DNA from 3 places in the Mesorhizobium sp. RSR380A genome. Region 1 is predicted to be linked to each of the others. Evidence: predicted binding sites of a transcription regulator. Region 1 holds the regulator's gene; each other region holds the start of a gene.
The links. Region 1 encodes LexA, which represses DNA repair genes until DNA is damaged. Its sites were predicted from a motif close to TGTTCNNNNTGTGTTCNG; they were not measured.
Positions count from the first base shown of each region.

Region 1 (10,149 bases):
GCCGGCATCGCCGTCGATGAAGGTTATCGCCGACTCGCAGCTCGCCGTCGAAGTGAAGCCGGGATCGTAGGTGAAGGCGCCGGTGGTGTTGTAGAGCGCACCGATGTCGATGACGTCGGGCCCGACCGACCCGCTTCGCACCTTGAATTCATGCGTCTTGCCGGCCAGTTCGAGCGTGGCAGTCGACGGGTGCGTCGTCTTGCTGCCGGTTTCCAGTCTTGTCGCAGCTTCGCTCATTCTCAAACTCCTTCATGTTCCTCATGCCGGCAAGGCAATTCCTGCAAACGACACGTCGAAATCACCGGAATGCGCGAACTCGCCACCGCATTTTGGGAGGTGCGTGCCTGATTGGGCCAAGGCCTAATGTTGCACTGCGAAACCCGCCTTTCAATGCCAATCTTTTTGGGCCAGCTCGCTCCTAATCGATTTGATCCGCAATCCGCGCCAGGCTTTCCTCGCGGCCAAGCACGGCAAGCACGTCGAACACGCCGGGCGAGGTGCTACGGCCGGTAAGGGCCGCCCGGAGCGGTTGGGCCACGGCGCCGAGCTTGTGGCCGCCGGCCGCTGCGAACTCGCGCACCGTGGCTTCAGCCGCGGCAGCCGACCAATCGCCCGAAACAGTCTGCAAAGCGGCATGTGCGCCGCGCAGGATCGCGCGCGCGTCGGCACTGAGCAGTGCTGCCGCCTTCTCGTCGATCGGCAGCGGCCGCTCGACGAACAGGAAGGCCGCGCCATCGGCCAGTTCCACCAGCGTCTTGGCGCGCTCTTTCAGGCCCGGCAAGGCAGCCAGCAGCTGCGCCTTCCTGGCGTCGTCGAGACGGGCGGCGATAGCCGGTCCGCTTTCCAGGTATGGCAGAGTGGCGACGAAAATGTCGAACAGCTCGGTATCGGCCATCTTGCGCATATGCGCGCCGTTGATCGACTCGAGCTTGGCGAAGTCGAAGCGCGCCGCACCCTTGTTGACATCGCCGATGTCGAACCACGAAATCATGTCCTTGATCGACATGATCTCGTCGTCGCCATGGCTCCAGCCGAGCCGTGCCAGATAATTGAGCAGCGCCTCGGGCAGATAGCCCATGGCGCGATAAGCCTCGACGCCGAGTGCGCCGTGCCGCTTCGACAGCTTGGCGCCGTCGGCGCCGTGGATCAGCGGGATATGCGACATCGACGGGACGTCCCAGCCCATCGCGTTGTAGATCACCGTCTGGCGCGCGGCGTTGGTCAGATGGTCGTCGCCACGGATGATGTGGGTGACGCCCATGTCATGGTCGTCGACGACGACGGCATGCATGTAGGTCGGATTGCCGTCCGAGCGCAGTATGATGAAATCGTCGAGGTCCTTGTTGGGGAAGCGCACCTCGCCCTGCACACGGTCGTGCACCACGGTTTCGCCCTCGGTCGGCGCCTTGATGCGGATGGCGCCCTTGACGCCGGGAGGCGCCTCCGAGGGGGCACGATCGCGCCACTGGCCGTTGTAGCGAGGCGGCAGGCCCTTGGCGCGTGCGGCCTCGCGCATCGCCTCGAGCTCGGCAGGCGTCTCGTAGCTGTAATAGGCCTTGCCCAGGCGCACCAGCTCCTCGGCCACCTCACGGTGGCGCGGCGCGCGCTCGAACTGCGATATGGCCTCACCGTCCCAGGAAAGGCCGAGCCAGGTCAGCCCATCCAGAATGGCCTGTGTCGCCGCCTCGTTGAAGCGTTCGCGGTCGGTGTCCTCGATGCGCAGCACCATCGTGCCGCCGGTGTGCTTGGCGTACAGCCAGTTGAACAGCGCCGTGCGCGCGCCGCCGATATGCAGATAGCCGGTGGGCGAGGGGGCAAAACGGGTGACGACCGTGTCGGACATGGAACTCTCGGGAAGCTTGGAAAGCGGGGCGTGATCGCGCGGACTTTCGCGCTTTGCGCGTTCATGTAGCATAGGAGGTCTGGGGCGCAAGGGGCAGACCCGATGGCTGGACGAGGCCGGGGCACGTCGGCAATTATCGGTTGCGTCAACGGGCGCCGGAGCCTTGTAGCACAAAATCTGTTCGCACCTCCGCGCAACCTCATTTGGCAGCAGCGTCAATGTCTGGGTTTCATTCGGCTGCAGCGTCCGTCACAGTGCCTGGAACATCGCTGCGACGGTGGTAGCCCCCTCTGACGAGCGGACATTTCTTCACGAATGCGGCACTGCCCGACTACAACGCCGCCGTGACAGCGTTGGCTTGGTCACGCATATTGACCTTCTGCAATCATTATCGTGAACACAGCAACTGTGTGCGGTCCCGTCTCGCCACGAAGGAGGAATGATTGAAAGAAGGGCTCCCGATGACCAGCAACGCCGACCATACGGAGGGTGATCCGTTCTACCATGGTACCCGGGCGGATTTGAAACCCGGGGATCTGCTGAGCGTCGGCCACCCTTCCAATTTCAGAGGTAAACCACTGTCATGGATCTATTTCACCCAGACACTGGAAGCCGCCATCTGGGGAGCAGAGCTTGCAACGGGTGACGGTCGTCAAAGGAATTACATCGTAAAGCCGACAGGGTTTTTTATGGATGACCCTAACCTGACCGATAAAAAATTTCCCGGCAATCCGACGAAATCCTACCGCTCCCGTGATCCGTTGCTCATCCTGGGGGAGCTCGCTGAATGGCAGGGTCATACACCGGAACAATTGAAGGCAATGCACGATGGGCTTGCTCGCCTGAGGGCGGAGGGCCGGGATATGATTGAGGATTGAGCGTCCTTGCCAGGTGATGGTCGATTCCGGCGCGGTGGACGTGATCACGCGGACTTTCGCGCTTTGCGCGTTCATGTAGCATAGGGGTCTGGGGCGCAAGGGGCAGACCCGATGGCTGGACGTGGCCGGGGCACGAAGGAAGGCGAAGGCGCCGAGGCAAGCGTCAGCGAACGCTCGCTGTTTGCCGATAGTCCCTATGCCGAGCCGCTGCCCCTCGCGCTGCCTGAGCCGCATCCCGGCGTCGCGCCTGCGCTGCCCGGTCACGCGTTGCCGGCGCAAGTCACAGCGCCCGGATCTATCGCCCGTCTGCGCAGACGGCTTCGCCTTCCGTCATGGCCCGCGCTCCGCCGCAGCCTTGCCGTGGCCGCCAACACGGAGCTCGACCGGGGCGTCGCCTTCCTGCTGGTGCCGGTTTTCCTGGCGGCCGGCGTCATCATTTATTTCTCGCTGGCCGGCGAGCCCGGCTTTGCGCAGCCAATCGCCATTGTGGTGCTGGCGACATGTTGCGCCCTCGCCACGCGATCGCGGCCGAGGACGCATCTGTTCTGCATGGCCGCGATGCTGTGCGCGCTCGGCGTCGTCGCCGCCAAAGTCGAGACTTGGCGCGCCGGAACGCAGATGCTCGGCTCCGAGATTCAGACACGGCTGACCGGCCGCGTCGTCAGTCTCGAACAGATGGAAAGCGGCCGCATCAGGCTGACGCTCGATGTGGTTTCGACCGCTTACCCCGAGCTGCGCTACGCCCCGGAGCGGGTCAGGCTCTCGGCGCGGACCGTTCCCGCCGATATGACCGCCGGCTCCCTGATCACCGGCTATGCCAGGCTGTTGCCGCCGACCGGTCCGGTGCGGCCGGAGAGCTACGATTTCTCCTTCGACAGCTATTTCACCGGTATCGGCGGCAGCGGCTTCTTTCTCGGCAATCCGAAAACCATTGCTACGCAGGGACCGCCGCCGCTGACCGCGCGGCTCTCCTCGGCAATCGAGAACGCGCGCGAAAACATTGCCGACCATATCAGGGGCAAAATCGGCGGCGCCGAAGGCGAGATTGCCGCGGCGTTGATTGTCGGGGTGCGCGCCGGCATCCCGGACGAGGTCAACGAAGCGATGCGGCGCACCGGCATCTACCACATCATCTCCATCTCCGGCCTGCACATGGCGCTGGTTGCCGGCACCATCATGGCGTTGCTGCGTGGCGCCTTTGCGCTGTTTCCCGATTTCTCTTCGCGCCGCCCAGTCAAGAAATATGCAGCAGTGGCAGCACTCGTCTCCATCGCCGCCTATCTCGTCATTTCAGGCGTCGTGGTTGCCGCCGAGCGCAGCTTCATCATGCTGGCGGTCATGCTTGTCGCCGTGCTGTTTGATCGCGCCGCACTCACCATGCGCAATCTGGCGATCTCCGCCATTGCCGTCATCCTGATGTCGCCGCACGAGGTGGTCGGTCCCAGCTTCCAGATGTCGTTTGCTGCCACCGCCGCCCTTGTCGGCGCCTATGCCGGCTGGGCCGATTACCGCGCCGACAAGGTGAGAACGCCGCCGGCAAAGCGCTCCTTCGTCGGCTTCCTGTCGCGAAAATTCGCGCTGGCCATGGGCGGCCTCGCCATGACCTCGATCATCGCCGGCAGTGCAACCTTGCTGTTCGCCATCTGGCATTTTCAGCGTGTGTCGCCGCTCAGCCTGATCGCCAATCTGGCCGTGATGCCGATTGTTTCGTTGATCGTCATGCCTTTTGCCGTGCTCAGCGCACTGGCGATGCCGTTCGGCGCCGACGGGCCGTTCCTCTATGTGATGGGCAAGGGTCTGATGGCGATGATCGCTATATCGGCCTGGATTTCCGAGCGCTCGCCGGTCGACGCCGTCGGGCTGATCTCCATCCGCTCGGTGCTGTTGGTGGCGGTCGCCCTCGTCATCGCCACCATGGCCACCACCTGGCTCAGGTTGGCGGCCGTGCCTTTCGCGCTGGCCGGCCTGTTGACGGTGCCGCAGGTGCTTACGCCCGACGTGCTCATATCCGAGGATGCGCATCTGGTGGCCATGCCGATCGGTGGCGGCGAACTCGCCCTCAACCGCGAACGCTCCAACGAATTCACCACGGACAATTGGAAACGGGCGCTGCGGGCCGAAACCATTATCCCACCTGAGATTTTCGAGTCAACAGATACGCGGTTCGATCTCGATCCGCTCGATCTGCCGCCCGGCTCGCCCTTCTATTGCACCGGCGATCTCTGTATCGCCCGGCACCCTTCCGGAGCCATTGTAGCGCTTGCGAAAGACCGCAAGACGGCGCGGCCGGCCTGTGCCTTCGCGAGCCTGATCGTCATCGATGACGCCACCGCCTACAATCCGTGCCGCGACCCGCTGGTGCTGGTCGTGACGAAGAAACAGCTGGCCCGCGACGGCAGCGCCGCCGTCTTCTTCGATCCGCAATCGGCAGCTGCAGCGCCAACCATCCGCTTCGCCGTCGACAAGCCGTATCGCCCCTGGCACGAGCAACGCCGCTTCTCCCGCGAAGCGCGCGGCCTGCCGCCTTACAACCAGCGTGAAAAGTACAAACCCAAGCCGGCTCAGTAGCGCCGGATCAATCCGACAAGCTTGCCCTGCACCTTCACCCTGTCCGGTCCAAAAATGCGGGTCTCGTAGGCCGGGTTGGCGGCTTCCAGGGCGATCGAGGCGCCCTTGCGGCGGAAGCGTTTCAGGGTCGCTTCCTCATCGTCGACCAACGCCACCACGATCTCGCCGGGGCTGGCTGTGTCGGCATTGCGGATGATGACCGTGTCGCCATCGAAAATGCCGGCCTCGATCATCGAATCGCCCTTGACCTCGAGCGCGTAGTGTTCGCCGCCCATGATCATATCGGGCGGCACCGAGATCGAATGGGTCTGATGCTGGATGGCGTCGATCGGCACGCCGGCGGCGATGCGTCCCATAACCGGGATTGAAATCGCGGAAACGGCATCGTCATTGCCGGCCGACATCGAACGCGACGGCGAGCCCGGCTTGATCTGGCGGCCGAGACCGCCTTGGCCCAACGCGCCTTGTCCTTGGCCGCCTTGCCCTTGGCCGGTTTGACCAAGACTGCCCTGAATGACGCTCGGCGAAAACTTCCTCGCCGCATTGAGGCCTGGTGCGATCGAGTCGGGCAGCCGCAGCACTTCCAGCGCGCGCGCCCGGTTCGGCAGCCGGCGAATGAAACCGCGCTCCTCAAGCGCCGTGATCAGGCGGTGGATGCCGGACTTGGAGGCGAGGTCGAGCGCTTCCTTCATCTCGTCGAAGGACGGCGGGATTCCGCTCTCCTTCAGGCGTTCATGGATGAACATCAGAAGCTCATGTTGTTTGCGCGTCAGCATCGCGGCCCCCAAGGGTTCTGAAACCAGAATCAGAAAAAACAAACCCAGAACAAACACTATCTGTTCCAGTTGTGTTCCGCAACCTTTTAAAGTTTAATGAATGTGTTGACGTTTTGTTCAGCGTAACGTTCGGCGCTGCGAGCGCCGCCTGCGCCCAGTTGCCAGCAACGGGGTGAAACGAAGACAAAGTGCCCTGCGTCGTCGGCTACGATCGCCGCTTCCTTTTCGGACGGGGCTGCGCAGCATCCGCGCGGGGTTCTCTCTGGGCATAGACCCGCAGCGTGTAGCCGATGTGAGCGGTCATCAGAGTTTTCGCACGTTCGACGTCGCGATCGAGGGCCGCTTCCATCAGGGCGGTATGGTGTTCGATCGCCACGGCGTCGCGCAGGGCCGCCACGGCCTTCCGGTGTCCGTCCGTGCGGCCGGCGGCGGCGCGCAGCGTCGGGGCCAGACCCAGAAAGCGGTGATGGCGATGCAATTGGTCGGAAATCGTTGCATTGAAGCGCAGCAGCCAGCTGGATGTCGCGGCACTGAGCAGCGCCGCATGGAAGGCATCGTGTTTTTCGTACCACGCGTCGACCGCATCATCCGATGGATCGTCGAGAACAGACCCGCACCGTGAGAGACGATAGTGGGCGGCAACGACCGCGTCTTCCCACTCACGGTCGCCCTTCTCGATCGATTCCACCAGCAGGGGCAGTTCGACCACCAGCCGCGCACGTGCCAAATCCTCGAGCTCCGCCCGAGAGACGGGAGCGACCGCAAACCCGCGGTTGCTGATGGCGGTCACAAGCCGTTCCGCCTCCAGCCGCGACAGCGCCTCGCGCAACGGCGTCCAGCCGATGCCGTAGGTGTTGCGCAGCGTGCTCAGCTTCAACGGCGCGGCAGGCGCCAGCCGGGTCGCAAGAATATCGCGCCTGAGCAGGCGATAGGCCACTTCCGTCTTCGAGGTCTGCTCGTCATCCAGCATCGTGATCCATCAGACATAAACGCTCGGGCGGATCATTATATATCAAAGCCTTTCAATGGGTGAATTATATATAATGTTTGACAGTTCAAGGGCGACCACTCAAGATCGCCGGCATGTTTGGGCGGCAGGCTCCGCCGCGCGCGTTTGTCCATGGAGGGGCGCCGGATCATGAGCACGACACCCGATCTCGCTACAATCGAAGCAATGGATGCCGCCGATCCGCTGCGCTCCATGCGTGAACGCTTTGTCTTGCCGCAAGGCGTGATTTATCTCGACGGCAATTCCCTGGGCGCCGCGTCAGCGGTCGTCTTCAGCGAACTGCAGCAGGCCGCCACGCAGGAATGGGCGCACGATCTCATTCGCGCCTGGAACACCGCCGGCTGGTTCAACATGCCGGTGGAACTCGGAGATCAGCTCGGGCGACTGATCGGCGCGGCTGATGGGCAGACGGTGGTCTGCGACACAACCTCGATCAACATCTACAAGCTGCTGCACGCAGCGCTCGGCATGCGGCCGGATCGGTCGGTCATCGTTGCCGAGGGCGACAGTTTCCCGACCGACCTCTACATGGCCGAAGGCGTCGCCTCGACCCGGCCGGGAACGCGGCTGCGGCTGGAGGGCGTCGACGCGGCCGCAATCGAGGAGCTGATCGACGACAGCGTTGCCGTCATCCTGGTCAACCACGTCAACTACAAATCCGGCCAGTTGCGCGACATGGCGGCGCTGACGCGCAAGGCACATGACGCCGGCGCGCTGATCATCTGGGATCTCTGCCACACGGCCGGCGCCTTGCCGGTCGAACTTGACCGTGCCAATGCCGATTTCGCCGTCGGCTGCACCTACAAATACCTCAATGGCGGCCCGGGCTCGCCAGCCTTCATCTACGCGGCCGAGCGCCACCATGACGATGCCCACCAGCCGCTCAGCGGCTGGTGGGGCCATGCGCGGCCCTTTGCCTTCGAGCAGGGCTTTGCCGTCGGCAGCGGCATTCGCCGCTTCCTGTGCGGAACGCAGCCGGTGCTGTCGATGCGGGCGCTCAAGGGCGCGCTCGATATCTGGAACGACGTCGATATGGCGGCGGTGCGCAGAAAAAGCATCGCGCTGACCGACCTGTTTATCCAGCTCGTCGAAGCCAGATGCGGCGCCTACGGGCTTGAACTGGAAAGTCCTCGCGACGGCAGCCAGCGCGGCAGCCAGGTGTCGTTCCTCCATCCGCATGGCTATCAGGTGATGCGCGCGCTGATCGAGCGCGGCGTGATCGGCGATTTCCGGGCGCCGTCGACCATCCGTTTCGGCTTCACGCCGCTCTATGTCGGATATGGCGATGTCTGGCAGGCGGTCGAAGTCCTGGAGGATATTCTGCGCACCGGCGCCTGGCAGGACGCCCGCTTCGCGGTGAAGACCGCGGTCACCTGAGGAACTAGAGCAATTTCAGGAAAAGTGTGAAGCGGTTTTCCGTCCGCAATTGCGTCAAATCAAAGAGCTAGAGCATTTCGCCGTTTACGTTAAACGGTGAAATGCTCTAGAGCCGGGTGCGGACCGTCCAGAGCTCCGGAAACAGCACAACCTCCAGCATCTTCTTCAGATAGGAGGCGCCTGAGGTGCCGCCCGTGCCGCGCTTCAAGCCGATGATGCGCTCGACCGTGGTGACGTGGTTGAAGCGCCAGCGGCGGAAGTAATCCTCGAAGTCGACCAGCTTCTCGGCCAGTTCGTAGAGCATCCAGTAGCGCTGCGGGTCGCGGTAGACGGTTTGCCAGGCAGCCAGCACGTCTTCGTTCTCGACGCGCGTCTCGCGCCAGTCCGTGCGCCCGGCATCGGCGCCGATGTCGAAGCCATTGCGCGCCAAAAGCAGAAGCGCCTCGTCGTACAGCGACGGCGTGGCCAGGATCGCTTCCAGCCTGTCCGTAAGATCGGGCCGGTGCTTGTGCGGCCCGAGCATGGCTAGGTTGCGGTTGCCGGCCATGAACTCGATAGCGCGGTACTGCCACGACTGGAAGCCCGAGGATTGGCCGAGCGCGTCGCGAAACTCGGTGTATTCGCTTGGCGTCATCGTGCGCAGCACGTCCCAGGCATTGTTGAGCTGCTCGAAGATGCGCGCGACGCGAGACAGCATCTTGAAGCTCGGTTCGAGGCGGTCGGCGCGGATAGAGCGGATCGCGGCGCCGATCTCGTGCAAAGCGAGCTTCATCCACAATTCCGATGTCTGATGCTGGATGATGAACAGCATCTCGTCATGGGCCGAAGACAGCGGCGCCTGCGCATCGAGCACCTTGTCCAGCTGCAGATAGTCGCTGTAGGACATCCGCTCCTTGAACGACATCTGCGCGCCATCGGACGCCGGATCGTGCGGCTTAATCAATTGCTCTTCTCCGCGCGCAACCGGAAGCGCTGGATCTTGCCGGTCTGGGTTTTGGGCAAGGCGTCGATGAACTTCACCGAACGCGGATATTTGTAGGGCGCGATCGTTGCCTTGACGTGGTCCTGCAGGCGTTTGACGGTCAATGCGTCCGGCGAAACACCTTGCACAAGCACGATATGCGCCTCGACGATCTGGCCGCGTTCACCGTCCTCGGCGCCGGTCACCGCGCATTCGGCGACGTCGGGATGCGAGAGCAGCGCCGCTTCGACCTCGGGGCCGGCGATGTTGTAGCCGGCGCTGACGATCATGTCGTCGGAACGCGCGGCGAAGTGGAAGAAGCCATCCTCGTCCTGCGTGAACGTATCGCCGGTGAGATTCCAGCCGTCGCGGACATAGTCCTTTTGCCTGGCATCGGCCATGTAGCGGCAGCCGGTCGGGCCGCGCACCGCCAGCCGGCCAGTAGAGCCGCGCGGCAACTCCCGCATCTCGTCATCGACGATGCGTGCCTGATAGCCGCCGACGGGTTTGCCGGTGGAGGCCGGCTTCATGTCGTCGAAGCGGTTGGAGATGAAGATATGCAGCATCTCGGTGGCGCCGATCCCATCGAGGATCGGCTTGCCGGTCTTCTCAGTCCATTCCTCGAAGACAGGCGCCGGCAGCGTCTCGCCCGCCGAAACCGCGACGCGCAGCGAGGACAAGTCAGCGCCTTGATCCATGGCCTTGAGCATGGCCCGATAGGCGGTTGGAGCGGTGAA
Region 1 covers NZ_JBTTIB010000001.1:5,681,216-5,691,364, forward strand. The annotation lists gene gltA (citrate synthase) at 1-237, opposite strand, end outside; gene gltX (glutamate--tRNA ligase) at 419-1,843, opposite strand; gene arr (NAD(+)--rifampin ADP-ribosyltransferase) at 2,305-2,721, shown strand; gene ACYG9Z_RS27635 (ComEC/Rec2 family competence protein) at 2,833-5,289, shown strand; gene lexA (transcriptional repressor LexA) at 5,283-6,065, opposite strand; gene ACYG9Z_RS27645 (GntR family transcriptional regulator) at 6,271-7,035, opposite strand; gene kynU (kynureninase) at 7,204-8,451, shown strand; gene kynA (tryptophan 2,3-dioxygenase) at 8,558-9,394, opposite strand; gene ACYG9Z_RS27660 (AMP-binding protein) at 9,391-10,149, opposite strand, start outside.

Region 2 (10,149 bases), 2.3 Mb from region 1:
TTCCGCCTCGGTGATCGCCTCCAGCACCTGCTTGGCGCCGGAGTAGAACACCGTGCCATGCTCCGTCGGCATCAATTGCCGTGTGGTGCGGTTGAACAGCCGCACGCCGAGGTGTTTTTCCAGCTCCTTGATGCGGTTGGAGGCGACCGCCGGCGAAATGCGCATGTCTCGGCCCGCCGCCGAGAGATTGCCAAGCTCGACGACGCGGACGAAGACGGCGATGTTGTCGAGATAGGCCATTCGTGGCTCTTTATGTGGCGGCGTACGTGGTCAGCCTAGTATTTTCCATTTTTTTTTGAAAGTCATCGTACACCTCGCCTCTTTTCGTTTGCGCCCCACACCGTAAAGTCAGCCGATCGGCAGGGACGATTTCACATGATGGATTTCGCGATTTTCTGGGACTGGCTGAGTTTCGCCGTGCGCTGGCTGCACGTCGTCACCGGCATCGCCTGGATCGGCTCGTCCTTCTATTTCGTCGCGCTCGACCTTGGCCTGCGCCAGCGCCCCGGCATGCCGGTCGGCGCATCCGGCGAGGAATGGCAGGTGCATGGTGGCGGCTTCTACCACGTCCAGAAATATCTGGTGGCGCCGGCCGAAATGCCGGAACACCTGACCTGGTTCAAATGGGAATCCTACGCCACCTGGCTGTCCGGCTTCGCCATGCTGTGCGTGGTCTACTATGCCGGCGCCGACCTGTTCCTGATCGACCCCAATGTTCTGTCCATGTCGGTTCCCGTGGGCATCCTGCTGTCGATGGCGACGATCGGCGTCGGCTGGGTTGTCTACGATCTGCTCTGCCGGTCGCCGCTCGGCAAAAGTGACACCGGACTGATGCTGGTGCTCTATGGCGTGCTGGTGTTCATCGCCTGGGGGCTGACGCATCTGTTCACCGGCCGCGCCGCTTTCCTGCATCTCGGTGCCATCACCGCCACGATCATGTCGGCCAATGTCTTCATGGTGATTATTCCAAACCAGAAGATCGTCGTCGCCGACCTGATTGCCGGCCGCAAGCCCGACCCGAAATACGGCAAGATCGCCAAGCAGCGCTCGCTGCACAACAATTACCTGACGCTGCCCGTGCTGTTCCTGATGCTGTCGAACCACTATCCGCTGGCGTTTGCGACGGAGTTCAACTGGGTCATCGCCTCGCTGGTGTTCATCATCGGCGTCTTGATCCGGCACTATTTCAACACCGTGCATAAGCGTGCCGGCAACCCGCACTGGACCTGGATGGCGGCTGCGGTGCTGTTCGTCATCATCATGTGGCTGTCGACAGCGCCGAAAATACTGACCGGCGAGCTCAAGGCATCCGCCGCGGCCGAAGTCTATATCGCCTCGTCGCATTTCCCGGCGGTGCGCGACACCGTGCTTGGCCGCTGCTCGATGTGCCATACGGCCGAGCCGGTCTATGAAGGCATCTACCATGCGCCGAAGGGCGTGATGCTCGACACCGACGCCGGCATTGCCGAGCATGCGCGTGAAATCTATTTGCAGGCCGGGCGCAGCCACGCCATGCCGCCCGCCAACGTCACCCAGATCAGCGACAAGGAACGGGCGCTGCTGGTCGCCTGGTTCGAAGGCGCAGGGAAATAGGGATGACCTCCACACTTCTGCGCGGCCGCACCCTAAGTTTTTTGCGCTGGCCCGAAGCCATCGACGACCATGCCGCCTGGCGCTATGAGGAGGATGGCGGCCTGCTGATCCGCGACGGCCGGATCGTTGCCGTAGGCAGCTACACGGAAGTCGAAAAGCAAGCGGGCGACGGTGCGAAAAAGATCGATCATCGGCCGCATCTGCTGCTGCCCGGCTTCATCGATGCGCATGCGCATTTTCCGCAGATGCAGGTCATTGCCTCCTACGGCGCCGAACTGCTCGACTGGCTGAACACCTACACCTTTCCCGAAGAGACCAAATTCGCCAACGCTCAGCATGGCCGCCGCATCGCCCGGCTGCTCCTGGACGAGATGGTGCGCCACGGCACGACGACGGTCGCCGCCTACTGCTCGGTGCACAAGGCGTCTGCCGAAGCGTTCTTTGCCGAATCGCATGCGCGCGGCATGCTCAACATTGCCGGCAAGGTGATGATGGACCGCAATGCGCCGGCAGGCGTGCTCGACACGCCGCAATCCGGCTATGACGATACGAAGGCGCTGATTGCGGAATGGCACGGCAAGGGCCGCCAGCTTTATGCGATCACGCCGCGCTTCGCCATCACCTCCTCGCCCGAGCAGCTGGAGATGGCCGGCACGCTCTGCCGCGAAAACCCCGACCTGCACATGCAGACGCATCTGTCGGAAAACCACGCCGAAATCGCCTTCACGCAAAAACTCTATCCGCAGGCGCGCGACTACACCGATGTTTACGAGCAGTATGGCCTGCTGGGGCCAAAGAGCCTGTTCGGCCACTGCATCCATCTCTCGGAACGAGAGGCCGATGCGCTGTCGGACTCAGGCTCGGTGGCGGTGTTCTGCCCGACCTCGAACCTGTTCCTCGGCTCCGGCCTGTTCGACTACCAGCGCTTTCGTCGCCGCGACAAGCCGCTCAGGATCGCTGCCGCCACCGATGTCGGCGGCGGCACCAACTATTCGATGCTGCGCACCATGGACGAGGGCTACAAGGTGATTGCGCTGAATGGCGAAAAGCTGAACCCGTTCCAGTCCTTCTGGCAGATAACGCGTGGCAATGCCGAGGCGCTGTCTGTGGCGGACAAGGTCGGCACGCTGGATGAAGGCACCGACGCGGACATCACCGTGCTCGACGCCCGCGCCACGCCGGCGATGCGGCTGAGGATGGAGACTGTGGGGACGCTGGCGGAGGAGCTGTTCCTGCTGCAGACATTGGGCGACGACCGCGCGGTGCGCGAGGTCTATGTTGCGGGGCGGCCGGCCAAGATCGATATGATCGTGGGGTAGGACCCATCATCCGCGCGGGACAAGATGATGATTGCGCCTGGTTGCCAAGTGGTTCCCCCACTCCGTCGCCGCTTCGCGGCGCCACCTCTCCCCCTCCGGAGGGAGAGGAAGGGAGCCTTTGCTTCGGAGGACGGGCGCCGGTTCGGACAGCTTGGCGCCCTTCCTCTACCCTGTTGATCGGGGGAGAGGTGTCGAGAGAAGCTCGACGGAGTGGGGGTCGACCCTGGCGGGGCAAGACCACCACCGCGACGAGACCTTGACCGGGCGGAGCTTGTCGTACACACGATTTGTGACGATTTCGGAGAACAAAATGGCCGCCGCGGACGACATCGCTCTGATCCAGAAACAGGAAGAGACGCTGGTCTTCCCGGCCTTCGACGAGGCCGTCGCCTTCAAGGTCGGCGCGGCGATCCGCGAGCGGGCGCTGGCCGAAAAGCTGCCCATCATTGTCGATATCAGGCTGTGGGATCGGCCGCTGTTTTATGCCGCGATGCCCGGTTCAAACGCCTCCAACCCCGACTGGGCACGACGCAAGATCAATGTGGTCAAGCGCTACCTCAGGAGCACCTATCGTCTGGTGCTGGAACAGCAGCGACCGGACCGCACCTTCAAGGTCGGCGAGGGGCTGGATATTGCTGATTACGTACTGGCCGGCGGCGGGTTTCCGGTGACTGTAAAGGGTGCCGGCGTCATCGGCGTCATCGCCGTCTCCGGCCTGCCGGAACGCCAGGATCATGGCGTCGTCGTCGATGCACTGTGCGATCATCTCGGCGTCGATCGGACACAATTGGCGCTGCCGCCGGAAGGTAAATCGTGACGTTGGCGCTGCCCCTCATCCGCCTGCCGGCACCTTCTCCCCGTATAGTGACGGGAGAAAGGACAAGCTCGAGCGCTGGCGATCCCCTCTCCCCGTCTTTCACGGGGTGAGGGTGAGGGGCAGCGCCAACGTTTGCTCATTTTGAAAACCGCCAGTTACGGCCAAGGATAACCGTGCTCGATCCCAAATCCTTTCTCATCTCGATCTTCAATGCCGCTGTTGCCGCTGCCGATCCTGAACGGACCATCAGGGATCATCTGCCGGCCAGGCCCAAGGGCCGTACCATTGTCATTGGCGCCGGCAAGGGCTCGGCGCAGATGGCGGCCGCGTTCGAGAAGGTGTGGGATGGCCCAATCGAAGGGCTGGTCGTCACCCGCTACGGCTATGGCGCCAGATGCGAGCGCATCGAAATCATCGAGGCGGCACATCCGGTACCGGACGCTGCCGGTCTTAAGGCGTCGCGGCGCCTGCTCGAAAAGGTGCAAGGGCTGACTGCGGACGACCTGGTAGTGGCGCTGATATCGGGCGGAGGATCGGCGCTGCTGCCGTCGCCTGCCGCCGGCCTGACGCTCGCCGACGAAATCGCCGTCAACGAGGCGCTGCTTGCCTCCGGCGCGCCGATCGCGGCGATGAACACAATCCGCAAGCATCTCTCGACCATCAAGGGCGGCCGGCTGGCAGCTGCCGCCTGGCCGGCCAAACTGGTATCACTGGTTGTCTCTGACATTCCCGGCGACAACCCGGCCCTGGTGGCCTCCGGCCCGACCGTGCCCGACTCCGGCAACCGCGCCGATGCGCTGGCCTCGATAGCGGCCTACGGCATGAAACTGCCCGACGCCGTCATGGCGCACATCAACTCGCCAGAGGCCGATGCGCCAGATCCGGATGACCAGCGCTTTTCACGCAATGAAGTGCACCTGATCGCCTCGGCTGGCGTGTCGCTGGAAGCGGCAGCCGCTGAGGCAAAACGGCAGGGCATCGAAGCCGTCATCCTCTCCGATTCCATCGAGGGCGAGGCGCGCGAGGTCGGTGGCGTGCATGCAGCCATTGCGCGCGAAGTGGCGACGCGCAACCGGCCGTTCAAAAAGCCGGTGCTGATCCTGTCCGGCGGCGAGACGACCGTGACCTTGCGGGCCCCTGTTGACGGAAAAAGGGGCAAGGGCGGCCGCAACTCCGAATTCCTGCTCGCCTTTGCCATCGGCATCAGCGGCGCGGAAGGTATTCATGCACTGGCCGCCGATACCGACGGCATCGATGGCTCGGAAGACAATGCCGGCGCCTTTGCCGATGGCTCGACCGTCTCGCGCATGCGTGCCGCCGGCGTCGGCGCCAAGGCGATGCTGGCCGGCAACAATGCCTGGACGGCGTTCAACGCGATCGGCGATCTGTTCGTGCCGGGGCCGACGGGTACGAATGTGAATGATCTGAGGGCAATCCTGATCAGTTAATTCGGCCGTGGCGGCCGAAGTTTCCAACGTTGGATTCACGACCGTGAAGCCACTCAGCTTCGTCATCCCTGGGCGAAGCAGGAGCGAAGCTCCTTGTTCGCCCGCGGATGACGATGTCGCTGAGGCTTTCGCTCATCTCACGACCCCATCAGCCGCTTCACCTCTTTCATATCCTTTAGGAACCGCTCGCGCTCAGCCTCCTTGTCCGTCGGCTCGTGAATGCGCAGGATAAAGGACGGGTGGATGGTGATGAACACGCGCAAGCCATCCTCGCGTTCGATCAACTGGCCGCGCATTTTCGTCACGGCAATGGCCTTGCCCAGCAGCGACAACGCCGCCGTTGCCCCAAGCGCCACGGCGAGGTCCGGCTTGATCAGCTCAAGCTCCCGGCCGATCCACCAGCGGCAGGCCTGGACTTCGCCGGTATTTGGCTTCGAGTGGATGCGGCGCTTGCCGCGCGGCTCGAACTTGAAGTGCTTGACGGCGTTGGTGACGTAGACTTTTTGCCGGTCGACGCCTGCGTCATCGAGAATTGCATCGAACACTTTGCCCGCTGGCCCGATAAAAGGTTTGCCGGCGAGATCTTCCTGATCGCCAGGTTGTTCGCCGACGAAGACCACTTTGGCGTCATCCGGCCCCTCGCCGAACACGGTCTGTGTCGCGTCGCGCCACAACGGGCAGCGGCGGCAGCCTTTCGCGGCTTCGCGTAGCTCGGAAATGGTGTTGGCGTCATCGTCCGGCGCCTCGGCCGGCTCGCGCTTCGGCCAATGTTTCGCCTGCAGCTTGGCGTGGTGCGGCGCCGGCATTGTCGGCAGTCTGGCAATCATATCCCTGGCGGCCTCGTCCGCTCCTGCGATCAGATCTGGAATGAGCGAGGCCTCGGGAAGGTTCCGCCAATATTTCTTCGGCATCTCCTTCTGCATCGCCTTCACCTTGAGCCGCGCCGGGTTGAAGATGTTTTCGAAATAGGTCAGCCACAACGCCTCGGTGTCGTCCTGATCGGGTGCATCGCCCTTGGCCGCACCCGGCCCGATCGCCAGCCTTTCGCCGTTCCAGTCGGCGGAGGCATAGGGCGTCAGGATGGTCCAGCGCATGCCGGTGAACCGCCGGACGAAGAAATCCGCGTTGCGCTCGACAATGAAATGCTCCGGCTCGAACCAGGCGACGTAGCGCTCGTTCTCGCCGTCGCCGATCTTCCGGAAGCGTACGAAGGCATGCATCTTATGGCTGTCGCGCCGCACCGCCTTTTCCATGGCTTCGAGCCGCCTGGTGTCGGGATCGGATGCGATCGCCAGCAGTTTCGGCTCGGTGCGAAGGCGCCAAAGCATCCGGTAGAGAAAGGCAAACCGGCCGGGGTCGGAGTGGCAGAAGGCAGTTTCTGCATGGGCGATGAACTCGCGCGGGACGGTAAGCTGCGCGCCCTCTGGCACCGCCGGCAAGGCATCTTGAGGATCATTGGCGTCGGACCCGACACCCCAACTAATATCCTCAGGCCGGACCTCATTCAGCGCCAGACGCCGTGCCGCATCGCGCCAACCGGCGAAATCGGTCTGGCTCGCTAGCCGGACGGTGTATCGGGCAAGGTCGAGCTGGGCCGGCTGCATGGTCAAAACAGCGACAGTTGTTCGCAGGACTTTACGATCGTATCGCGCAGGCCTGTCTTGTCGGTGAGTCCGCCCGGCGACCAGCCTTCGGCGATGATGAAGGGCCTCAGCTTGGCGATCGAATGGCAGATCCGTCCGACATCTTCCAGCCGCATACGTCGGTGGCGGCGGGTTTCAAGGATCTTCGCCACCACCTTGGTGCCCAGACCCGGAACCCGCAGCAGCGCTTCCCGATCGGCGCGGTTGATGTCGACGGGAAACCTCGCCCGATTGCGCAAAGCCCAGGCGAGCTTGGGGTCAATGGCGAGATCGAGCATGCCGTCGCTGCTGCCGGCGAGGATTTCCGGCTGCGAAAAGCCGTAGAAACGCATCAGCCAGTCGGCCTGATAGAGCCGGTGCTCGCGCATCAGCGGCGGTTTTTGCAGCGGCAGCGACGATGACGAATCCGGGATTGGGCTGAAGGCGGAATAATAGACGCGCCGCAGGTGATAGCTGCCATAGAGCCGCGCGCTGGTGTGCAAAATGCCGTCGTCGGATGTTTTGTCGGCGCCGACAATCATCTGCGTCGACTGACCTCCGGGCGCAAAGCGTTCGCGCTTCTTGGTCCTCAGCGTCGGCTCGGCCTTTTCCTCCATCTTCCGGCGCAGGTTCGCCATGGAAAGCCGGATCGTTTCCGGCTTCTTCTCCGGCGCCAGTTTCTTGACGCCCTCATCGGTCGGCAGTTCGACGTTGATAGACAGCCGATCGGCGTAGAGCCCGGCCTGCTCGACCAGTTCGGCCGAGCTTTCCGGAATGGTCTTCAGATGAATATAGCCGGAGAATTTTTCGTCCAGCCGCAGCCGCCGCGCCACTTCCACCATTTCGGCCATGGTCTCGTCGGGCGAACGGATGACGCCGGAGGACAGGAACAGGCCTTCGATGTAGTTGCGCCGATAAAAGTCCATGGTCAGCTTCACCACCTCGTCGATGCTAAAGCGGGCGCGGCGCACATTCGATGACGAGCGGTTGATGCAGTAGCTGCAATCGTAAATGCAGAAATTGGTGAGCAGGATTTTCAGGAGCGAAATGCAGCGGCCATCCGGCGCGTAGGAATGGCAGATGCCCATGCCTTCTGTGGAGCCGATACCGCCGGATTGGAGCGAATCCTTCTTCGCCGAGCCGGACGAAGCACAGGAGGCGTCGTATTTGGCGGCGTCAGACAGGATTGCCAGCTTTTCACGGACGGTGGGCGCGCTCATCCGTTCATGATATGTTCTTGAAGGCTGCAGCGCCACCTCATTTGATGCAGGCGGCGAAAAAGTGATCGCCGCCCGCCGTCAGGGCAATCAGAGACCGTTTCGAAATTCGCTCTGGCGAGTCATATGGTGGTGGTTTCGAGAACCGAAGCGCAGCGGACATTTGGTCCGTGAGCATCGGAAGCGCAGAAACCACCATCGATGGCCGCCGGAGTAGAATTTCGAAACGGTCTCTCAGACCTCGTGCAGGTAGAGGTGGTAGTCCAGCTCGCTCACCGTACGCGCGACGCGCAGATACTCCGACTGCTTGATCGCCACGAAGGTGCGATGCAGATCCTCGCCAAGCGCCTCTTTCAGGAAGCTCGAGGCCCGCGCCGCCTCGATCGCGGCGCGCCAGTCGACCGGCATGGTCGTGCGCGTGACAGCGGCTTCATAGCCATTCCCAGTGGTTTCAGGGCCGGGGTCGAGGCCTTCGTCCAGACCCTTGATGATGCCGGCCAGCACCGTTGCCGCGATCAGGTAGGGATTGGCGTCGACGCCCGACGGCCGGTGCTCGATGCGCCGATTCTTGGCGTCGCCGGCCGGCACGCGCAGCGCCACCGAACGGTTGTTGACGCCCCAGGTCGGCGCCACCGGCGCATAGGACTGCGAGACGAAGCGCCGCCAGGAATTGGCGTGCGGCGCAAACACCAGCATCGATTCGGCCATGGTCTGGATCAGCCCGCCGAGCCCCTGCAGCAGCGGCAGCGACCAGCTTTCGCCGCCTGCTTCGGCAAAAACGTTGCGGCCGTTCTTGTCCTGCAGCGAAACATGGAAATGCATGCCGGAGCCGGCATATTTTTCGATCGGCTTGGCCATGAAGCAGGCGGTAACACCATGGCGGCGCGCCTGCGCCCGCACCAGCCGCTTCAACATGACGAGGTCGTCGGCCGCCCGCATGACATCCTTGCGGTAATTCAGCGTCAGCTCGTACTGGCCGGGCGCGTATTCGGAAATCACCGTTTCGGCCGGAATGCCTTGCGCCTTAGCCGCGGCATAGATGTCGGAAAACAGCGGCTCCATGCCGTGCAGATGGTCGACGGAATAGACTTCCGTCTTGGCCGAGCGGCGGCCGTCGAGCACGGCGTCCGCCGGCTTTACCTTGCCGTCGGCGTCACGCTCATTGGCAAGCAGGAAAAATTCGAGTTCGAAGGCGCCGGCGGGATAGAGGCCCTTGGCCGCCAAGATGTCGACCTGCCTGGCCAGCGCCAGCCGTGGGTCCGACGACATAGGCTGTCCCTCGAGATGGTACATCGCCATCAGCAACTGGCCGCGCGGCGGGTTCGTGCCGTAAAGCGGCACCAGCGTGCCGGGGATCGGCCATGCCCTGAGATCGCCGTCTCCAGTCGTCCAGATCAGCCCGGTTTCGTGCACATCCTCCCCGGTGATGTCGAGGCCGAGGATCGAGATCGGCATGTGGCGGCCGCCCTCGAAGATGCTTTTCAGCTCATGCCGGCGCACGATCTTGCCGCGGCCGACCCCGTTGGCGTCGGTCAAGACGATGTCGAAGGCTTCGATTTCGGGATGGGCGTCGAGAAAGGCTTGCGCCTCGGCGGGCGTCGAGCCCGAAGGTGAAGTCATGATTAGTGTACTCGAGTTTGGCTTGGCAGCTTGTCTCATGCCGTCAGCCTTGCCGCAACCGTGGCGAAGGCGGTGACCAGCCGGTTGACCTGGGCGCCGGTGGTGGCCGGTGAGATCAGCATCATGTTGTGAAAGGGCGCGATCAGCACGCCCTGGTTGACCAGCGCGACATGGATAGCCGCCTCAAGCTCCGGCGCATGGGCAGTCTCGGCTTCGGCGCCGTTCCTGAGCGGGCCAGGGGCGCAGATGAACTCGACGCGGGCGCCGACGCGGGCGACATGCCAGGGCAGATTGTAGCGATCGATGACGCCGGTCAGCCCGGCATCGAGCCGCAGGGCGAGGCGATCCATCCGGGCATAATTCTCCTGCGTCATCACCTCTTCGAGCGTTGCGCGCATGGCTGCGAACTGCAGCGGGTTCGCCGACAGCGTCGTGCCCATGCCGGAATAGCCCGGCTCCTTGGTTCGATTGTAGTCGGCATAGCGCGAGGCGGCCTCGTCGCTCATGCCCCAC
Region 2 covers NZ_JBTTIB010000001.1:3,385,931-3,396,079, reverse strand. The annotation lists gene ACYG9Z_RS16500 (LysR family transcriptional regulator) at 1-240, opposite strand, end outside; gene ACYG9Z_RS16495 (urate hydroxylase PuuD) at 376-1,593, shown strand; gene guaD (guanine deaminase) at 1,596-2,912, shown strand; gene ACYG9Z_RS16485 (heme-degrading domain-containing protein) at 3,223-3,729, shown strand; gene ACYG9Z_RS16480 (glycerate kinase type-2 family protein) at 3,897-5,177, shown strand; gene ACYG9Z_RS16475 (UdgX family uracil-DNA binding protein) at 5,315-6,781, opposite strand; gene ACYG9Z_RS16470 (putative DNA modification/repair radical SAM protein) at 6,784-8,019, opposite strand; gene ACYG9Z_RS16465 (glutamine synthetase family protein) at 8,251-9,636, opposite strand; gene ACYG9Z_RS16460 (aspartate aminotransferase family protein) at 9,672-10,149, opposite strand, start outside.
Region 2: a site for LexA is predicted at 8,021-8,038, ahead of ACYG9Z_RS16470 (putative DNA modification/repair radical SAM protein). Genes of this name have one in related genera too.

Region 3 (10,149 bases), 1.3 Mb from region 1:
CCGCCGCACCGCGCTTGCCGAGCAGAAGATCGGCCAGGCCGAGCGCGAAGCCGTCGCCGAAGTGCGCGCCAGCGCCGTCGACATCGCCGTCGAGGCGGCCCGCACGCTGCTTGCCGGCAAGATCGACGCCAAGGCCGGCGCCGACCTGTTCAAGTCCGCGCTGCAGGACGTGAAGGCCAGGCTGAACTGAGCGGGGTAACTCGCTGACATCAAGCCGCCCGGGCAACCTGGCGGCTTTTTTGTTGAGCGCGGACAATCTCCCCCCTTGAGGGGGAGATGTCGCCAAAGGCGACAGAGGGGGTCGGTGCGACCGGGCGCGACGCATTCTGCTGCGAAGAAGGGCTGGCGCTTCACGCGCGGCGACCCCCCTCTGGCCTGCCGGCCATCTCCCCCTCAAGGGGGGAGATTAGCTGTCCAACCCGACAAACCCTTCTTCCTCAACCACCTCAACTCCACCCAGCCTGAACGGCGCGAATGACGCCCGGTGCAGCCTTGCCACCGGACCATGCGCTTCGATCGCGGTGCGGTGCCGCACGGTGGCGTAGCCCATGTGGACTTCGAACCCGTAGCGTTCGTGGTGGCTGCCGCAGCCGCACATCATGCGGTCGCGCATCACCTTGGCGACGATCGAGGCGGCGGCGATCGATTGCGAGCGCTGGTCGCCCTTGATCAGCGCGCGGCCTTCGCAGAGGAGGCCCGGCGGCACATCGCGGCCATCGGCCAGCGCCAGCTTCGCCTGGATCGGCAGGCCGGCAAGGGCGCGGCGCATGGCTTCCAGGCTGGCCTTGAGGATATTGCTGCCGTCAATGCCTTCGGCGCTGACCGAGGCCATCGACACGCCGAGCGCTGACCCCAGGATTTTCAGGAACAGCGCCTCGCGCTGCAAATGGTTGAGCCGTTTGGAATCGTCTAGCCCGTCGGGAATGTTGGCGGGATCGAGGATCACCGCCGCCGCCACCACCGGCCCGGCCAGCGGACCGCGGCCGGCCTCGTCCATGCCTGCCACCGGCCACAGGCCTTCAGCCATCGCCTTCGTCTCGAAGGAGAAGTCGGGCTTTTCGACGATTTCTAAAAGAAGCGGAGAATCGGAACGCGCGCGAGCCATGTTGCGGCGAGGTTCGCATCGGCTCCGATTCTCCGCAAGTCCCTCCAGGGTCGAGTGGGGCAAGACCGGGAGGGCACCGTCTGCAGGCCGGGGGACAGGCCGGACGGGATTCTTGGGTCGCCTGCCAACCACGAGGGCAGGGCAGGCGCTACTCTCAGAGCAGCATCAGCTGCTCGGTCGCCTTGGCGGCGGCGACAAACTGGTCGGTTCGGAGGGTGCGCCGCTCGGCGTTGAGGCCGAGCCGCTTGGCCGTGATCTCGAAGCGCCGGCCGATCTGCCAGGCATAGGGGCCGGCGCCTTTCATCCGCTTGCCCCATTCCGAATCATAGTCCTTGCCGTCGCGCATCGAACGGATCAGCGACATCACGTGCCGGTAGCGGTCGGGATAATGGCGCAGCAGCCAGTCCTTGAAGATCGGCGCCACCTCGAGCGGCAGGCGCAGGATGACATAGCCGGCCTCGCGGGCGCCTGCGGCGCGTGCCGAATCGAGGATGCGCTCCATCTCCTGGTCGGTCAGGCCGGGAATGATCGGCGCCACCATGACAGAGGCCGGGATGCCGGCATCGGAAAGCTGCCGGATTGCCTCAAGCCGCTTGGTCGGCGTCGACGCGCGTGGCTCCATGGTGCGCGCCAGCATGCGGTCCATCGTCGTCACCGACAGCGCCACCTTGGCCAAGCCCCGTTCGGCCATGCGCGACAAGATGTCGATGTCGCGCGTCACCAGATGGGATTTGGTGACGATGCCGACCGGATGGCCGCGCGCCTCCAGCACTTCGAGGATCTCGCGCATGATCCGGTATTGTTTCTCGATCGGCTGGTAGGGATCGGTGTTGGTGCCGATCGCGATGGTGCGCGGCTGATAGCCATCCTTCGACAGTTCCTTGTCGAGCAGCCGCGCCGCATCCGGCTTGGCAAACAGCTTCGCTTCGAAATCCAGCCCCGGCGACAGGCCCATGAAGGAATGCGTCGGCCGGGCGAAACAATAGACGCAGCCATGCTCGCAGCCGCGATAGGGGTTGATCGAGCGGTCGAAGGAAATGTCGGGCGATTCGTTGCGGGTGATGATGGTGCGCGGCTTCTCGACCTGCACTTCGGTCTTGAACGGCGGCAATTCCTCCAGCGAATTCCAGCCGTCGTCGAACACATGCCGGCTGACCGGCTCGAACCGGCCGGACGGGTTGATGCCCGCGGAACGGCCGCGGTTGCGATCCGGACGGACGCGCATGCCGCTCTGTTCGATCATCGCATTGGCCATCTCGGCTCGCCCTGCTCCGAAAGCAGCAATGTCCGCACGCACGATATGTTCCATTTTGGCCCTTTCCCAAGGACTGTCGGCTGGCTGTCGAATCGCTCTGTTCATGAAAATAATCCTATTTCGCTGATGAGAACAAAGCAAGAACTTTTTCGTTGGGCCATGCAAAACTGGCGCTGCGCCGGGCTTTCCGCTATTCGGCTAAAAATGCTCAGCGTTCTCATCGAAACCCGGGATGACGAAGAAGGCCTTGCCCGCACGCTCGCCTCGTTGATCGGCGGCGCGGTCGAGGGCGTGGTGCGCGATGTCATCGTCTGCGACACCGGCTCGACCGACCAGACGCATCGGGTTGCCGATCATGCCGGCTGCCACTTCGTGGCCGGCGGCATTGCCGCGGGAATCAGGCAGGCGAAGGGTGACTGGCTGCTGTTTCTGGAACCCGGCGCAAGGCTGGCGGAGGGCTGGATCGACGACGTTGTCGCTCACACGGCGCGGCAAACCATGCCGGCGCGCTTTTGCCGTGCGCGCGGCAGCCGCACGCCGTTCCTGTCACGGGTGTTTTCGGGCAACCGGGCGCTGGCCGAAGGGCTGGTCATCAGCAAGCGCCAGGCCGCTGCCCTGTCGAAGAACGCGCACAGCGCCGAAGCCCTTGCGCGCGGTCTCGCCACCAGGCGGCTCGACGCCGAAATCTGGCTGGCGCCGAAGAAGTGATGTTTCTTCCTTTTCCCCGTTCACGGGGAGAAGGTGCCCGAAGGGCGGATGAGGGGCAGCGTCGGCGTCTCATCCGCATTGGCACGGTCGCAGCACCATCCCTCTTTTTCGCCGCAAAAAGCTATTGTGCATTGCACAAAAGCTGACGCGGGATTAGCATTCCGTTGATGCGGGATATCGGGGTTTGGGTAGTGCCGGAGCGGTAAGCAAGCGCCGCGTCGTCGTTGCTGCCGTTCATATCTGAGGACCCCGATGAACCTTTCGTCCCCTGACAAATCCGGCGCCCCCAGTCTGGAAGCCATTGCCCGCAACGGCAGCCTGCTCCGCCGCATTGCGGTGCGTATCCCGACCTATCTGTCCGACCTGCGCGAAAATCCCGCATGGCTGCCGATGTTCGTGCTTGCCCGCACCATGCCGGCGCGCAAACTGCACTGGCTTGGCGCCAAAGCCGCGCGCCCCGCGCAGAGTGCCGGAGCGACGATGTTCAGGGGCGTCGACCTCAAGTCGATCGTCGCGGCGCTGCGCGCCGATGGCCTGTTCTCCGGACTGGTCCTTCCGCAGGCAATCCACGAAGAGATCGCCAGCTTTGCTCAGAGCACGCCGTGCTTCGGCAATTTCGACCGCCGGCTCGAATTCATGCCCGGAGAACACGCAGAAGCCGAGAAGCGGTTCGGCCGCTCTTTGCTCAGCGGACACTATTTCGAGCGCATCCTCGGCTGCAAGGCGGCACTCGCCATCCAGAACGACCCGCTGCTGCTCGACATCGCCCAGCACTATCTGGGCGGGCAGGCAAAGCTGATCACCACGCGTGTCTGGTGGAGCTTTCCGACCGGCGAGGCTTCCGACGCCGACAAGAACCTTGCCTCGCTCGGCAAATATCATTTCGATCTCGACGACTGGCGGATGCTGAAATTCTTCTTCTATCTCAAGCCCTGCGATGCCGGCACCGGCCCGCATGTCTATGTCAAAGCCAGCCACAACAGGCGCAGCCTCAAGCACCAGCTGACGCTGCTGGTCGGCCATCCGGCGCAAGACGTGCTCAAGGTCTATGGCGACGACAGCCCGGTCACGCTGACCGGCGAGGCCGGCCTCGGCTTCGTCGAGGACCCGTTCGGCTTCCACATGGGCACCGTGCCGTCCACCACGCCACGGCTGATGATGGAGGTCGGCTTCGGCGTCTCGCCGCCCTCGCGCCGCCGCTTCCACGGCGAGCCGGTCATCCGCTGACGCCGGAGCGGATCTCGACCGGCATCCAGCGCGCTTGCCGCCGGGCAATGCGACCCTCTTTGTTCTCGGCATCATAGTCCATTGGGACCGGCTCGCGGTTGAACCGCGGCCGGTCATCCAGCGCATTGACGATGACGATCGCTCTCGGTTCGCCGTCGGTGGTCACAGCAGCGACATAGACGCCGCAGTCCCGGCAGATGAGATAATCGGCGGTGCGCAATCCGAACCGGTATCGGTGCAGCCGCGCCTCGTCCTCGACCGAGACGATCAATCGGCCCTGCGGATCGGCAGCGGCGCGCGAACCATGCCGGACACAGAACGCGCACTGGCAGGCGCGGATCTCCACCTCGGCCGGCTCGATTCCCGTTTCGAACGTCAGGTGGATGTTGCCGCAATGGCAGCCGCCGCGGTGCGCGCTCATTGGATCTCTTCCGTCTTGACTTGGCGACAGACTATCCGCCCGACGACCCGGAGGAAATGACCTCTCGAAGGCGCAGCCGCCATTCTGCCTGACAAAGGCAGCACTTGGCCGGCTTTGCCTTGGTTTACGAGGCGGCCTTGCCGCGCCGCAAATGCTCGTCCAGGCGCGGCATGATCTCGACGAAGTTGCAGGGCATGTGGCGGTAGTCGAGCTGCGGTTTCAGGATGCCGTCCCAGGCGTCCCTGCAGGCGCCGGGCGAGCCCGGCAGCACGAAGACGAAGGTGGCGTTGACGACGCCGCCCGTCGCCCGACTCTGCACTGTCGAGGTGCCGATCTTGTCGTAGGAAATGCGGTGGAACACTTCGGAAAAGCCATCCATGCGCTTCTCGAAGATCGGCTCCAGCGCCTCCGGCGTCACGTCGCGGCCGGTAAAACCGGTGCCGCCGGTGGTGATGACGACATCGATGTCTTCGTCGCGCGACCAGCCCAGCACCTTGTCGCGGATTTTCTCCCGGTCGTCGGTGACGATGTCGCGCGCGGCCAGGACATGGCCGGCCTCGACGATGCGATCGGCCAGCGTCCGCCCTGATTTGTCGTCGGCAAGGCTGCGCGTATCGGACACCGTCAGCACCGCGATGCGCACCGGGATGAAGGGGCGGCTTTCGTCAATTTTGGTCATCGGCCCCCTCTGAAGCGATGCTTCGTGTCGCGGCGACAAACCACTCCGGTTCGCGGCTGCGGATCTCGGCGGCGGCGCGCTTGGCGACATTGCCGGTCTCGAACAGTCCGAAGCATGTCGCGCCGGAGCCCGACATGCGCGAGAATCCAGATCCGGCCCTGTTCAGCAGGGAAAGCGCTCGGCCGATGGGCGGCTGGATCGCCTGCGCCGCCGGTTCGAGATCGTTGCGGGTGATCTCCAGCCAGTTGCGGACACTGTGGAAGTCAAATGCACGCGGCAGCGGCGGCAATCCCTCATTGTCGCGTTTCTCAAGTGCGTTGAACACATCAGGCGTCGAGACGGCGACGCCGGGATTGACCAGCACCAAAGCGAGCGCCGGAAAATCCGGCACCAGCGACAGCTCGTCGCCGACGCCACGCGCAACCAGCGGTTTTGCCGCAAGACACATCGGCACGTCGGCGCCGAGCGTGAGACCGATCCGGCTCAGTTCGGCCTCGCCGATGTCGAGCCCCCAGGTCCGGACAAGACCCTGCAATACCGCCGCCGCGTCGCTTGAGCCGCCGCCGACGCCGGATGCGATCGGCAGGTTCTTTTCCAGCCGGATGGCAACCGGCGGCGTGCTCTGCTGGCCGGCCTGCCTGCGCAGCGCCTCGCGCGCCTTCACCACCAGATTGCTGTCGTCGATCGGCACGGAAGTCGCGTAACGGCCCGATACGGAGAACCGGTCGGCGTCGGCAGGCTCGATCTCGACCCTGTCGCCGAAGCGGGTGAAAACGACCAGGCTCTCGAGCAGATGGTAGCCGTCGGCGCGCTTGCCGGTGACGTGCAGCGCCAGATTTATCTTGGCGGGCGCAAGCCACGTCCGGGCTGCGGCATCCAAACTGTCGGCTGCTGACGGGATGATGCTCAGTCCTTGGCCAGGCGGTATTCGCCGGTCTTGGGATCCTGGACCAGCGTGCCGTTGGTGCCGTTGGCTGCCTGCTTTTCGGTGCGCCGCACCTTGGCGGTCACACGTTCGGCCTCGCGGACGAAGGTGCGGTAGCCGAAATAAGCGGCGGCGCCGACAACTGCGAAGAAAATGATCTGTGGCATTTCAAAGCTCCTCCCTCGCAAGACGGCAAGGCAGACTGTCAAGCGCTCATGCTAGACGCTTTCCCCGCTTTTTCAAAGCCCGAAGCGCGCCCACAATGCGCGCTCTTCCGCCGCATCGATCACGCCCCTTGCGGCGGCGGCGGCAATATCGGGCGCTGAAAAGTTCGAGCCGAACAGGCCGATGCGGCCAAACAGGCCACGCGGCGCGGTGACCAGCCTGAGCTGGGTTTTCGCGCCGAAGCGGGTTTTCAGTACCGTGCGCATGTCGCTCAACGCATCGACGAGGCCAAGCTCCAGCCCTTTCTTGCCGGTCCAGAACAGGCCGGTGAACAGGTCCGGATCGTCCTTCAGCTTGGTGCCACGGCGTTCCCTGACCAGGTCGATGAAGGTCTCGTGCACTTCCAGCTGCAGCGCCTTCAGGCGCTCGACGTCTTCCCTCTTCTCCGGCTTGAACGGGTCGAGCACCGCCTTGTTCTGGCCGGCGGTGTGGACACGGCGCTCGACACCGATCTTCTTCATCAACTCGGGAAAGCCGAACGAGGCCGAGACGACACCAATCGAACCGACGATGGAGGACGGATCGGCAAAGATCTCGTCGCCGGCGACCGCGATCATGTAGCCGCCCGAGGCCGCCACATCCTCGACAAAGACCAGCACCTTTTTGTTCTTCTCGACCGCGAGGTCGCGGATGCGCTTGAAGATCAGCCGCGACTGCACCGGCGAGCCGCCAGGCGAATTGATTGAAATGGCGACGGCGGGCGCATCGAACAGGAACGCCTTTTCGATGAGGGCGGCGGTGGACGCCAAGGACAGGCTCGGCCGGAACGGGCCGCCGCCGGCCATGATGGTGCCATGCAGCCTGATGACGGGAATGGTGACGACGCTGGATCGCCAGGATTTCGGCAGCAGGCGGTTGAAAAGGCGTTTCACGAGGTGGCTGTCTCCAAATGGCTTCAACGCATGTAGGGATTTGCCGGTCAACGGCAATGCTGCAATCCATCTCAGCCAACTGTGTGCCGGTTTTGCGGCAACGACACTGACGGGCCTAAATCAATCGCCAAACAGCGACGCCAGTTCGTTGTTGATCATCTCGGTTCGTTCCGACGGGCCGTCGCCCGTTTGCCCATGCAGCATCAAAGGCGGGCGGATCGACAGCTTGCCGCGCGCGCCGAGCGCTGCCCTGACCACAATGCGGATTGCGGCTGCTTCCGGGCGCGGATGCACGGCCAGCATCTCGGCGTCGCCGAAGCGGCCCGACAGCGCATCGAGGAGGTCGCCAAGCTGTTCCGGCCGCGCAATGACGGCCAGGCCCCCGCGCGGCTTGGCGACGGCAGCCGCACTTCGGATCCAGCTCTCGAACAGCCCGTCGTCCATGACATGCGCTTGCCGCCGCAGCGGATCTGGCGTGGCGCGGTCCTGCGCCGCGTTGAAGGGCGGGTTCATGATGACGAAATCGAAGGAATTGTCGGCAAGGCCGGCTTGCGTCCGCGCCCGGCCCGACAGCGTGACGTCGGCGGTCAGCACCGAGGCGCGATTGCCGAGATGCGCATTGCCGGGATGGGCGAGCGTGGTTGTGGCGAAGCCTGCCATCTCGGTCGACCGTTCGACGAGCACGACCTGCGCCTCTGGGCAGCGCGACAGCACGGCAAGACCCGCCGCACCGGCGCCGGCGCCGAAATCGGCGAGGCGTCCAGCAAAGCCGGATGGAACTGCTGCCGCCAGCATCATGGCATCCATCCCGGCGCGATGCCCTGTCCTGGGCTGGACCAGCCAGAAGCGGCCGCGATGGAAGGCATCGACCGTATGGGCCGGCGTATCGCTGGTAAGCGCGCTCGCTTCAGCCATTATGTCTGGCGGATTTCGTTCTCGATGCCGGCGTCTTTCAAGATGCGCCGCGCCTGATCGGCCTGGTCGGCATCGACCATGACGCGCTTCTGCAAAAGACCGATCGACCCTTCGAGAATGCTCATGTTCTGGTCGGCGACGAAGCAGGCAATCCCGGCATCGCGCATCAGCGATTCGACAAAGGAGATGATCACGGCATCGTTGGTGCGCACGAGTTCTATCATCGGACGAAGTTCGCAGGTTGCAGCGTTGATGTAAACGCTGGAGCATGGCGCCGAAAAGTGTGGAGCGGTTTTCGGGCAACGGCATGCGGTCGCTAAGGTTGACACGCCGTCACCGCAGCCGCGCCAATTCGCCTCTTGCCGTGCCCGTATGTGCCGCCCTAGAGTCCCAGGCGGGACCAGGGTGCCGTCGCACGCGTGATCAAAGACGGGAGTGTTTGTTGGTGGGTGTCGTTCTCAACATCGAAAACGGGAAGCGGGAACCCGCCTCCATCAAGGATCTCATCGACCTGACAGCAGCCGATATGGGGCGCGTCAACAAACTGATCCTGTCCAAGGCCGGCTCCGACGTCGAGATGATCCCGGAGGTCGCCAATCATCTGATCTCGTCGGGCGGCAAAAGGCTGCGTCCCATGCTGACGCTCGCGGCGGCCCAGATGTTCGGCTATTCCGGCGAGGGCCACGTCAAGCTCGCCACCGCGGTCGAGTTCATGCACACCGCCACGCTGCTCCATGACGACGTCGTCGACGAGAGCGGCATGCGGCGCGGCAAAAAGACTGCCCGCATGATCTGGGGCAACCAGGCGAGCGTGCTGGTCGGCGATTTCCTGCTCGGCCAGGCTTTTCGCATGATGGTCGATGTCGGTTCGCTGGAAGCGCTCGACATCCTGTCCAGCGCCGCCTCGATCATCGCCGAGGGCGAGGTGATGCAGCTGGCGGCCGCCAAGAACCTCGATACCACCGAGGACGAGCATTTCGCCGTCATCAAGGCCAAGACCGCGGCGCTGTTCTCGGCTGCCGCCGAGGTCGGTCCGGTCATCGCATCGGCGACGCGCAACGATCGCGCCGCATTGCGCTCCTACGGCATGAATCTCGGCCTTGCCTTCCAGCTCATCGACGATGCGCTGGATTATGGCGGCTCCAGCCAGGAGCTGGGCAAGAATGTCGGCGACGATTTCCGCGAAGGCAAGGTTACGCTGCCGGTCATCCTCGCCTACCGGCGCGGCACCAAGGCCGAGCGCACCTTCTGGAAGCGCGCCATCGAGGACAATGTCACCGACGATGCCGGACTGGAAAAGGCCATCGGCCTGATGACCCGCCATGGCGCCATTGCCGACACCATCGGACGCGCCCGCCATTTCGGCGAGATCGCCCGTGACGCGCTGGCGCCGCTGGAGGCGACGCCGCAGAAATCGGCGCTGATCGACGTCATCGACTTCTGCATCAGCCGGGTGAACTGATCCGCGCCTGGCGCCAAAGAAAGTTTGCATGCAAAATCGGGCAATCACCGCTCGACAATCGGCAGCAGTGCAAATTATCTATAAAACATGGCAAAGACCGCAGACGACACCATCGCCATGCGCATCAGCAAGGTGCTGGCGGATCGCATCATATCGGGTGCGATCGAACCCGGCGCCCGGCTGCGGCAGGATCACATCGCCGAGGAATTCCAGACCAGCCATGTCCCGGTGCGCGAGGCCTTTCGGCGCCTAGAGGCGCAAGGGCTGGCGGCCAGTGAGCCCAGGCGGGGCGTACGCGTCGCCGCCTTCGACCTCGGCGAAGTCAGGGAAGTCGCCGAAATGCGCGCAGCCCTCG
Region 3 covers NZ_JBTTIB010000001.1:4,368,181-4,378,329, forward strand. The annotation lists gene ACYG9Z_RS20920 (F0F1 ATP synthase subunit B) at 1-190, shown strand, start outside; gene ACYG9Z_RS20925 (ribonuclease HII) at 407-1,105, opposite strand; gene ACYG9Z_RS20930 (PA0069 family radical SAM protein) at 1,260-2,414, opposite strand; gene ACYG9Z_RS20935 (glycosyltransferase) at 2,565-3,068, shown strand; gene ACYG9Z_RS20940 (hypothetical protein) at 3,321-4,295, shown strand; gene ACYG9Z_RS20945 (GFA family protein) at 4,285-4,716, opposite strand; gene moaB (molybdenum cofactor biosynthesis protein B) at 4,841-5,395, opposite strand; gene ACYG9Z_RS20955 (4-(cytidine 5'-diphospho)-2-C-methyl-D-erythritol kinase) at 5,382-6,275, opposite strand; gene ACYG9Z_RS20960 (membrane protein) at 6,302-6,487, opposite strand; gene ACYG9Z_RS20965 (S49 family peptidase) at 6,560-7,417, opposite strand; gene ACYG9Z_RS20970 (tRNA1(Val) (adenine(37)-N6)-methyltransferase) at 7,538-8,332, opposite strand; gene ACYG9Z_RS20975 (putative signal transducing protein) at 8,332-8,556, opposite strand; gene ACYG9Z_RS20980 (polyprenyl synthetase family protein) at 8,778-9,794, shown strand; gene ACYG9Z_RS20985 (GntR family transcriptional regulator) at 9,882-10,149, shown strand, end outside.
Region 3: a site for LexA is predicted at 2,489-2,506, ahead of ACYG9Z_RS20930 (PA0069 family radical SAM protein). Genes of this name have one in related genera too.